Linked DNA regions of Pseudobacter ginsenosidimutans. The protein of the gene in region 1 interacts with the protein of each later gene in a pairwise test. Links are inferred from orthologs where the notes say so. Each region holds a gene or a part of one and is shown on either strand. Other genes may lie near its edges.

Region 1 (3,025 bases):
TCGTAAAGATCTGAACGGTGTGCTCCACCCTGATCACATCATGATCTCCGGCAATCACGAGAGTGGGGCATTGGATGGTTTGCAGATCGGTGAGCGGGATATTGGGTTGTTCCACCAGCAGCTTCATCAGTTTCCAGGAGGTTTTGGAGGATAGTTTGTCTTTGTTCTTCATGGCGTTTTCGTACATCGGTTGTACAAGTTCGGCTACATCCTTGTAGACGGCCGTCGAGTCCGGCACCAGGTTGGCACCGGTGAATGCCATTTTTTTCACTTTTTTGGGATGACGGATAGCCAGCAGCAGACTGTTGATACCGCCATCGCTCCAACCTATCACATTGGCAGAGTCGATACCCATTGCCGTGAGCAATGCGTCATAATCGTCTGCCATCATTTCGTATGTGAGTGAATCGCCATTGTCGCGGGTCTTACCTTGTGCGCGATTATCTGCGAGAATCACTTTATAGTTTTTCTCGAAGTATGGTATCTGAAGGCTGAAATCCGCTATGGATCCGCCATTGCCGTGGATCACCAATAATGGCTCTCCGGTCCCGTACACTTCAGTATAGATTTTTATTCCTCTGAGCTCGTAATATTTGCCTGTGGCAGGATTGTTGCCGTAAGGAACTTTTTTCTCCTGAGACTGCACCAGGAGTGAAGAAAAGAAGATGATGAAGAGAGCAAGGATAAGTTTTTTCATGTGCGTTGATTTTTCTCCGTGAATAGTAATGCAATTGTCAGAAAAATGAAATACTTTTCAAAATACAATTTACGGTAGTAAGTGGCGTTAGTGCATGGAAAGGATACAGGTTTCGCTGGTATCCACACTTGTTGAAAAATTACTGTCCGGATCATAGTTTCGCTGTGATTACACTTTGTTATTATCGATTATTTAATTCAATTTTGCAGGCATAACTTTCAATCCAAAAATCTGACCTTTCAAAATGGGCTTATTCAACTTTTTCACCCAAGAGATCGCGATTGACCTGGGTACCGCTAACACCCTGATTATACATAACGATGAGGTAGTGGTGAATGAACCGAGTATTGTGGCGTTGGACCGTAATAATCTGAAAAATGTATTGGCGGTAGGGAAGAAGGCCCTGATGATGCACGAGAAAACGCACGAGAGCATCCGCACGATCCGTCCCCTGAAGGATGGTGTGATCGCGGACTTCAATGCTGCCGAGCTGATGATCCGTGAACTCATCAAAATGGTGTATCCCAAGAAGCCCCTCTTCCCCCCAAGCTGGAGGATGATGATCTGCATTCCAAGCAGCATCACAGAGGTGGAGAAACGTGCTGTTCGCGACAGTGCGGAGCAGGCAGGAGCCAAAGAAGTGTACCTGATCCATGAGCCCATGGCAGCTGCCCTCGGTATCGGGATTGATGTAGAAGAACCAGTTGGTAACATGATCATCGACATAGGTGGTGGTACTACCGGCATCACAGTGATTGCACTGGCCGGTATCGTGTGCGACCAGAGTATCCGTATCGCAGGTGACGAATTCACCGCGGATATCATGGAAGCCCTCCGCCGCTACCATAGCCTCCTTATTGGTGAACGTACCGCCGAACAGATCAAGATCAATATCGGTGCCGCCATGAAGGACCTCGACAACCCGCCTGATGATATCCCCGTAAACGGCCGCGACCTCGTAACCGGTATCCCCAAACAGATCATGGTGAGCTACCAGGAAATCGCGGAAGCGCTGGACAAGAGCATCTTCAAGATCGAAGAAGCCATCCTCAAAGCCCTGGAAATGACGCCGCCCGAGCTGGCTGCCGATATCTATCGCAGAGGCCTTTACCTCACCGGAGGTGGCGCCCTGCTCCGTGGCCTCGATAAACGCCTCAGCCAAAAGATCAAACTGCCTGTCCACGTGGCAGACGATCCTCTGAAAAGCGTTGTTCGCGGAACCGGCCTGGCCCTGAAGAACTACGAGCACTATCCGTTTGTAATGCGTTAGGACTTTTAAAACTTACCTCCTTTGCGTAACATTTTTCTCTTCATCAGAAAATTCTTCAATTTCTTTTTCTTCCTGGTGATGCAGATTACCGCGCTGTATATGCTGTTTCATTACAATGAATTCCATGAAGCAGCATTTATGGGCGTTGCCAATGATATTACGGGTAAGATCAGCAAACGCTACAATAACGTTGAATACTACTTCCATCTCAAAAAGACCAATGAAAGCCTGGTACAGGAAAACGCCATGCTCAGGAACCTGCTCAAACAGGATTTTGAAGTGGCCGATACCAGCACAACTTTCAGGATGGACTCCATCCCTTATGATACTACCGGCATCCGCCGCAAATATTTGTACCGTGATGCGAAAGTGGTGAACCGCTATCTCATCTTCCCCAACAACTATTTCACACTCCACCGCGGAGAAAAACAAGGTGTGAGAAAAGATATGGGCGTGATCAGCCCCGATGGCGTAATGGGTGTGGTGGTGAACACAGGCGATAACTACTCTGTTGTAATGAGCCTGCTCCACCTGCAAAGCCGCATCAGCGGCCGTGTGAAGAAAAGCGGAGAAACAGGTCAGGTGTACTGGGACGGTAAAAGCCCTTCCACTATCTTCATCAATAACCTTCCGAAAAGCGTACCCATTCAAAAAGGCGACAGTATCGTTACCAGCCAGTACGGAACCTATTTCCCCCAGGGAATCCTGATTGGCACAGTAATGGAAATCATGAACGATAAATCCAGCAATTTCTACACCCTCAAACTCAAGCCTGCCACCAATTTCGGCAGTGTTGAGCATGCATTGGTGATCGAAAATCTGCAGGCTGATGAACAAAAGAAATTAGAAGAGGCAGTAAAAAAGAATCAATGAGTGATCTCGTCAGAAATATTATCCGGTTCTTCCTGTTTATCCTGATACAGGTATACGTGTTGTTCCGTATTCCACCGATCCACAGTTTTGTGGTGGCCTACCTGTATTTCCTCTACATTCTCTGGTTGCCCTTCAATATGCCGAGGATAGCTGTTACACTGGTATCTTTCCTGCTGGGGCTTTCA
Region 2 (2,865 bases), 1.9 Mb from region 1 along the record:
GTGCACGGTCTTCACCGGAGCAGGACGCGTTGCCGAGGATGGCAACACCACCATTACGCATAACCGTACAAACGTCTGCAAAGTCTACGTTGATCTGGCCTGTGCTGTTGATCACATCGGTGATACATTTGGCAGCGGTAGCCAGTACATTGTCTGCTTTCGCAAACGCTTCTTTCATCTTCAGGTTACCGAACTGATGACGCAGCTTATCGTTGCTGATCACCAGCAGGGTGTCTACATATTGTTTCAGGCTCTTGATACCTTCATCAGACTGGATCTGACGTTTCTTTCCTTCATAGGTGAAGGGTGTGGTAACGATACCCACCGTGAGGATACCAAGGTCTTTACAGATCTTTGAAATGATGGGAGCGCCACCAGTTCCGGTGCCGCCGCCCATACCGGCTGTAATGAATGCCATCTTGGTATTCACTTCCAGTATGCGTTTGATCTCTTCCAGGCTCTCTTCGGTAGCCTGACGGCCAATATCCGGATTGGCGCCGGCGCCCAGACCTTGTGTAAGGTGTGGTCCGAGCTGTATTTTATTGGGCACATTGCTTTGCGCAATGGCCTGTGCGTCCGTATTGCAGATGATGAAATTCACACCTTCTATCTGCTGCGCGAACATGTGATTGACAGCATTGCTGCCACCACCACCCACACCAATCACTTTGATGATGGATGATTTCTCTTTCGGTAGATCAAAATGAATCATAGCTTTCGTTTTGTGTCTCACCAGGCCTCGCTTCACCTGAAAGCCCATCCGGAGACAGTTTCTAATAATGGGTTAGTAAATGATCGATGGGTCCAGGGTTAGAGAGCGTGGTCCTCTTCTTCTTTGAACAGGTCAATGATGCCGTCTTTGAATTTGCCCCAGAAATCTTTGATCCCCTTACGATTCTTTACTTTTTCGGATTGCTCCGGTTCTGCAATTTCTTCTGTTATATTCTCGATCACAGTTGGCTTCTTCAGTGTTTCAGGAATCTCAACCTTCCTGAACTGATGTTCGAACTGCTTACGGTTGTTCTCGTAATCGCTGTATCCTTTCAGGATAAGACCGATACAGGTTGAATAAGTTGGCTTTGCCAGCTCTTCGATATGACCTGCTGCCAGGTGCTCAGTTGGGAAACCGATTCGGCAATTCAATCCTGTTACATACTCAGTCAGCTGGATCAGGTGACGCAGTTGTGCACCACCACCGGTAAGCACGATACCGCCATTCAATGTACGATTGTCGAGCCCTACCTGTTTCAGATGGTAAGTAACGAAGTCCATGATCTCATTCATACGCGCCTGGATGATATTGGCCAGGTTCTTCACGCTGATCTCTTTGGCAGGCATGCCGCGGAGACCCGGGATAGTGATGAATGCATTTGTCTTTGCTTCATTAGCAAGAGCCGAGCCAAACTGTACTTTCATTTGTTCAGCCTGGGTTTTCAATACACCAAGACCGGTCTTGATATCATTGGTGATATTCTCACCACCGAAAGGAATAACCGCTGTATGTTTCAGGATACCTTCATAGAACACGGCGAGGTCAGTAGTACCACCACCGATGTCAACAATGGCAACACCTGCTTCCAGGTCTTCATGTCCCATCACAGCCGCAGCAGAAGCCAGCGGTTGCAGTACCAGGTCTTTTGTATGCAGTCCGCTTTTCTCAACAGCGCGGTTGATATTGCGGATGGCATTCTTATCACCTGTAATGATATGGAAGTTGGCGCCGATCTTCACACCACCGTAACCGATAGGGTTCGGGATGTTCTGAAAGTTGTCAACTGTAAATTCCTGCGGGATCACATCGATGATCTGATCACCTGCAGGGATATAAGTTTTGTACTGGTCAGCGATGAGCTGGTCGATCTCACGGTGAGTGATCTCTTCTTCCGTGTGCTGGCGTACAATGTCGCCGCGGGTTTGCAGGCTCTTGATATGATGCCCTGCAATACCTACGTACACTTCATTGATCTCCAGGTTGGGATTGGAAGCATAGCAGTTATCAAGTGCCATGCGGATGGCCTTGATGGTTTCATCGATGTTCAAAACCTGACCGTGCTTCACTCCGTTGGAGTTGGCTCGACCAAACCCAATGATCTCCAGTTTCCCGTACTCGTTCTTTCGACCCGCAATCGCTGCAATCTTCGTCGTGCCGATGTCCAGCCCGACGATGATGGGTTGTTGCTCATTGTTCATAATCTATCCTGTTTTTAGTTGTTGTTATTTGATTAGTTGTGTTGTTATTGATTTAATGGGAATTGCGTTTTGGCATCACAGCTTTGGGTTTGGTGTCCGTTGAACCTGCCTTCTTGTTCAACTGTTTCGTCGGGGTTTCATAGGACTGGCTTTTCGAAGGTGGATTTTTCTTGGCTCCGGACTGGTTCTTCCGGATAGCGGCAGGTCGGGAATCTATGGGTGGTTTTTCGGTGTTTGCGGGATTTGTCCTGCCTGCCGATAAGGTGGAAGTTGTTCTGCTGAACGAACTATCCCTTACGGGCAGAGGAATGGGTGCAGTTGCAGTCCTCCCTCCTTTCACTCCGATCACTTGCCTGTCGAACTGTACGTTGATCCTGCTATAAGTGTCCATCCCGGTTTTGCTGAGCACATCTTTATAGAAGATCAGCAGTCTGCGGAATTTCTTTTCAAAGTCCTGTCCATTTCCGAATTCGATCACATGACTTCCGATAGTGGGCATCATTTCGAATTTTCTGTCGGGTGTAATATCCACCTGTGCGATCTGCGCCATCCAGAGCGGCTCCTTCTGCATGAACCGGCTCATTCCTTTGATATCCGCCATCAGCGCGCTGTCGGTGGCATTCAGGCGGGCCTTGTCTGTTGGAAAGCCGGTGAACACAGGCAGCCTGGCAGACA
Region 3 (2,976 bases), 1.9 Mb from region 1 along the record:
CCGGTGCCTCCTGTAATGAGAACTGTTTGCATAATCAGGATTTGAGTGCCTTTACAAATTTAGTCAAAAAAAAATCCCTCCCGAGGAATCAGGAGGGAAACAACTAAAAACAACAATCGCTGTATTTTAATAGACTTAATACAGGAAAGAGATGAACGATGGATCAATCCGGTTTCTCTCCATCTAAGAAAGTGTTGATGGTAGAGATACTGGTTTTATTATTCTCATCATTTTTTACTTCGTAATTACTGTAGAAATTCTCAACACTGCTGATGGTGTTGTACAGTTCAAGATTGCGGCGGATGTAAGCCGGCACAGTTTCAAACTCATTGTTAGGGTCAGCGCCGTTGATATTGAAACTCAGGTTACGTAACTTCTGAATCCTTTCGGCTGCGCGACGTTTTTGCTCCTCTGCTTCGTCCAGCATCGCTGGTTCCTCAACAGAAGATGCCATAACAACTGGTGGAGTCTGGTGGGCCCCAGGCACATCCGCCGCTGGAATATCATCACGGAACACCAACTGCATGTCATTGGGATCTTCCTCCCTGACGGGCTTTACAGTGGCTTGGTTCTGGACGGGTTGATTCACAGGCTTAGTTTGTTTGGAATCTTCAAATGCGGAATCAGCATAAATATTGGATGGTCGCGCGAGAAATCCGCCTGAACTCTGAGACGCAGCAGCGTTGCTAGCTTGCTGCTGGTTCAATTGGGGAGCAGGTTGGGAAGGCTGCGAAAGTACCCATTCAATCCTTTCCGGCTCATCATTTTTATCCACGGTATTTTTCCCAGGCTCATCGCTCGTAAAAAGCACAAGCGGCGTGGAGGCAGAAGGAGAATCCATGTCCACCAGCTTCGGTTGCAACTCTTCCCTGATAGCAGGAGGTTGCTCGGCAACCATTTGTGGCTGCACCGGAGGTTCTTCTTTCTTCGGCATGATCACCGATGGCCTGGTGGCAGAAGCCTGTGGCTGTTGCTGTTGCTGCTGTTGCTGGCTCGCAACAGGAGGTACAGGCGTAACGGGAGGTTCAGGCTGCTGGCTGAGATTGAAGAGGATCTTCTCTTCTTTCTTCGGCTGCGCAGCCTTTTGGTGAAAGGATCACTGTACTCAAAGCCGGTAGCGATGAGGGTGATGCCGATCTGGTCTCCCAGTGAATTATCGTAACCCAAACCGAGGATCACATCTGTTCCTTCACCGGCCTGGCTCAGCAGGTGGTTCTGGATAGTGTCTACCTCATCCATCGTGAACTCATGTTCGTTCTCGGCAGAGTTGATATTGATGAGGATCCATTTGGCGCCGCTGATATCGTTGTCGTTCAGCAATGGTGAATTGAGCGCTTCTTCAATGGCGCGTTGTGCACGGTCTTCACCGGAGCAGGACGCGTTGCCGAGGATGGCAACACCACCATTACGCATAACCGTACAAACGTCTGCAAAGTCTACGTTGATCTGGCCTGTGCTGTTGATCACATCGGTGATACATTTGGCAGCGGTAGCCAGTACATTGTCTGCTTTCGCAAACGCTTCTTTCATCTTCAGGTTACCGAACTGATGACGCAGCTTATCGTTGCTGATCACCAGCAGGGTGTCTACATATTGTTTCAGGCTCTTGATACCTTCATCAGACTGGATCTGACGTTTCTTTCCTTCATAGGTGAAGGGTGTGGTAACGATACCCACCGTGAGGATACCAAGGTCTTTACAGATCTTTGAAATGATGGGAGCGCCACCAGTTCCGGTGCCGCCGCCCATACCGGCTGTAATGAATGCCATCTTGGTATTCACTTCCAGTATGCGTTTGATCTCTTCCAGGCTCTCTTCGGTAGCCTGACGGCCAATATCCGGATTGGCGCCGGCGCCCAGACCTTGTGTAAGGTGTGGTCCGAGCTGTATTTTATTGGGCACATTGCTTTGCGCAATGGCCTGTGCGTCCGTATTGCAGATGATGAAATTCACACCTTCTATCTGCTGCGCGAACATGTGATTGACAGCATTGCTGCCACCACCACCCACACCAATCACTTTGATGATGGATGATTTCTCTTTCGGTAGATCAAAATGAATCATAGCTTTCGTTTTGTGTCTCACCAGGCCTCGCTTCACCTGAAAGCCCATCCGGAGACAGTTTCTAATAATGGGTTAGTAAATGATCGATGGGTCCAGGGTTAGAGAGCGTGGTCCTCTTCTTCTTTGAACAGGTCAATGATGCCGTCTTTGAATTTGCCCCAGAAATCTTTGATCCCCTTACGATTCTTTACTTTTTCGGATTGCTCCGGTTCTGCAATTTCTTCTGTTATATTCTCGATCACAGTTGGCTTCTTCAGTGTTTCAGGAATCTCAACCTTCCTGAACTGATGTTCGAACTGCTTACGGTTGTTCTCGTAATCGCTGTATCCTTTCAGGATAAGACCGATACAGGTTGAATAAGTTGGCTTTGCCAGCTCTTCGATATGACCTGCTGCCAGGTGCTCAGTTGGGAAACCGATTCGGCAATTCAATCCTGTTACATACTCAGTCAGCTGGATCAGGTGACGCAGTTGTGCACCACCACCGGTAAGCACGATACCGCCATTCAATGTACGATTGTCGAGCCCTACCTGTTTCAGATGGTAAGTAACGAAGTCCATGATCTCATTCATACGCGCCTGGATGATATTGGCCAGGTTCTTCACGCTGATCTCTTTGGCAGGCATGCCGCGGAGACCCGGGATAGTGATGAATGCATTTGTCTTTGCTTCATTAGCAAGAGCCGAGCCAAACTGTACTTTCATTTGTTCAGCCTGGGTTTTCAATACACCAAGACCGGTCTTGATATCATTGGTGATATTCTCACCACCGAAAGGAATAACCGCTGTATGTTTCAGGATACCTTCATAGAACACGGCGAGGTCAGTAGTACCACCACCGATGTCAACAATGGCAACACCTGCTTCCAGGTCTTCATGTCCCATCACAGCCGCAGCAGAAGCCAGCGGTTGC

What was found. The genes of interacting proteins can lie anywhere in the genome.
Region 2: the proteins of FSB84_RS04090 (region 1) and ftsA interact in binary tests that used the Escherichia coli proteins (3 or more experiments, as listed by UniProt). The link is inferred for Pseudobacter ginsenosidimutans from one-to-one orthologs.
Region 3: the proteins of FSB84_RS04090 (region 1) and ftsZ interact in binary tests that used the Escherichia coli proteins (3 or more experiments, as listed by UniProt). The link is inferred for Pseudobacter ginsenosidimutans from one-to-one orthologs.

What each region holds. Positions count from the first base shown.
Region 1 is NZ_CP042431.1:1,037,894-1,040,918, reverse strand. Bases 138-2,954 are described here. They hold FSB84_RS04090 (rod shape-determining protein), read left to right. Parts: upstream 138-941; coding sequence 942-1,967; downstream 1,968-2,954. Other genes in these bases: FSB84_RS04080 (rod shape-determining protein MreD), read left to right, coding at 2,837-2,954; mreC (rod shape-determining protein MreC), read left to right, coding at 1,989-2,840; FSB84_RS04095 (alpha/beta fold hydrolase), read right to left, coding at 138-697. Also shown: more of FSB84_RS04095, read right to left, coding at 1-137; more of FSB84_RS04080, read left to right, coding at 2,955-3,025. UniProt on the Escherichia coli protein: Forms membrane-associated dynamic filaments that are essential for cell shape determination. Acts by regulating cell wall synthesis and cell elongation, and thus cell shape.
Region 2 is NZ_CP042431.1:2,932,873-2,935,737, reverse strand. It holds ftsA (cell division protein FtsA), read right to left. Parts: upstream 2,191-2,865; coding sequence 811-2,190; downstream 1-810. Other genes in the region: FSB84_RS11940 (cell division protein FtsQ/DivIB), read right to left, coding at 2,243-2,865; ftsZ (cell division protein FtsZ), read right to left, coding at 1-712. UniProt on the Escherichia coli protein: Essential cell division protein that assists in the assembly of the Z ring. May serve as the principal membrane anchor for the Z ring.
Region 3 is NZ_CP042431.1:2,934,114-2,937,089, reverse strand. It holds ftsZ (cell division protein FtsZ), read right to left. Parts: upstream 2,065-2,976; coding sequence 937-2,064; downstream 1-936. Other genes in the region: ftsA (cell division protein FtsA), read right to left, coding at 2,163-2,976; FSB84_RS31815 (hypothetical protein), read right to left, coding at 164-934; FSB84_RS11955 (TIGR01777 family oxidoreductase), read right to left, coding at 1-32. UniProt on the Escherichia coli protein: Essential cell division protein that forms a contractile ring structure (Z ring) at the future cell division site. The regulation of the ring assembly controls the timing and the location of cell division.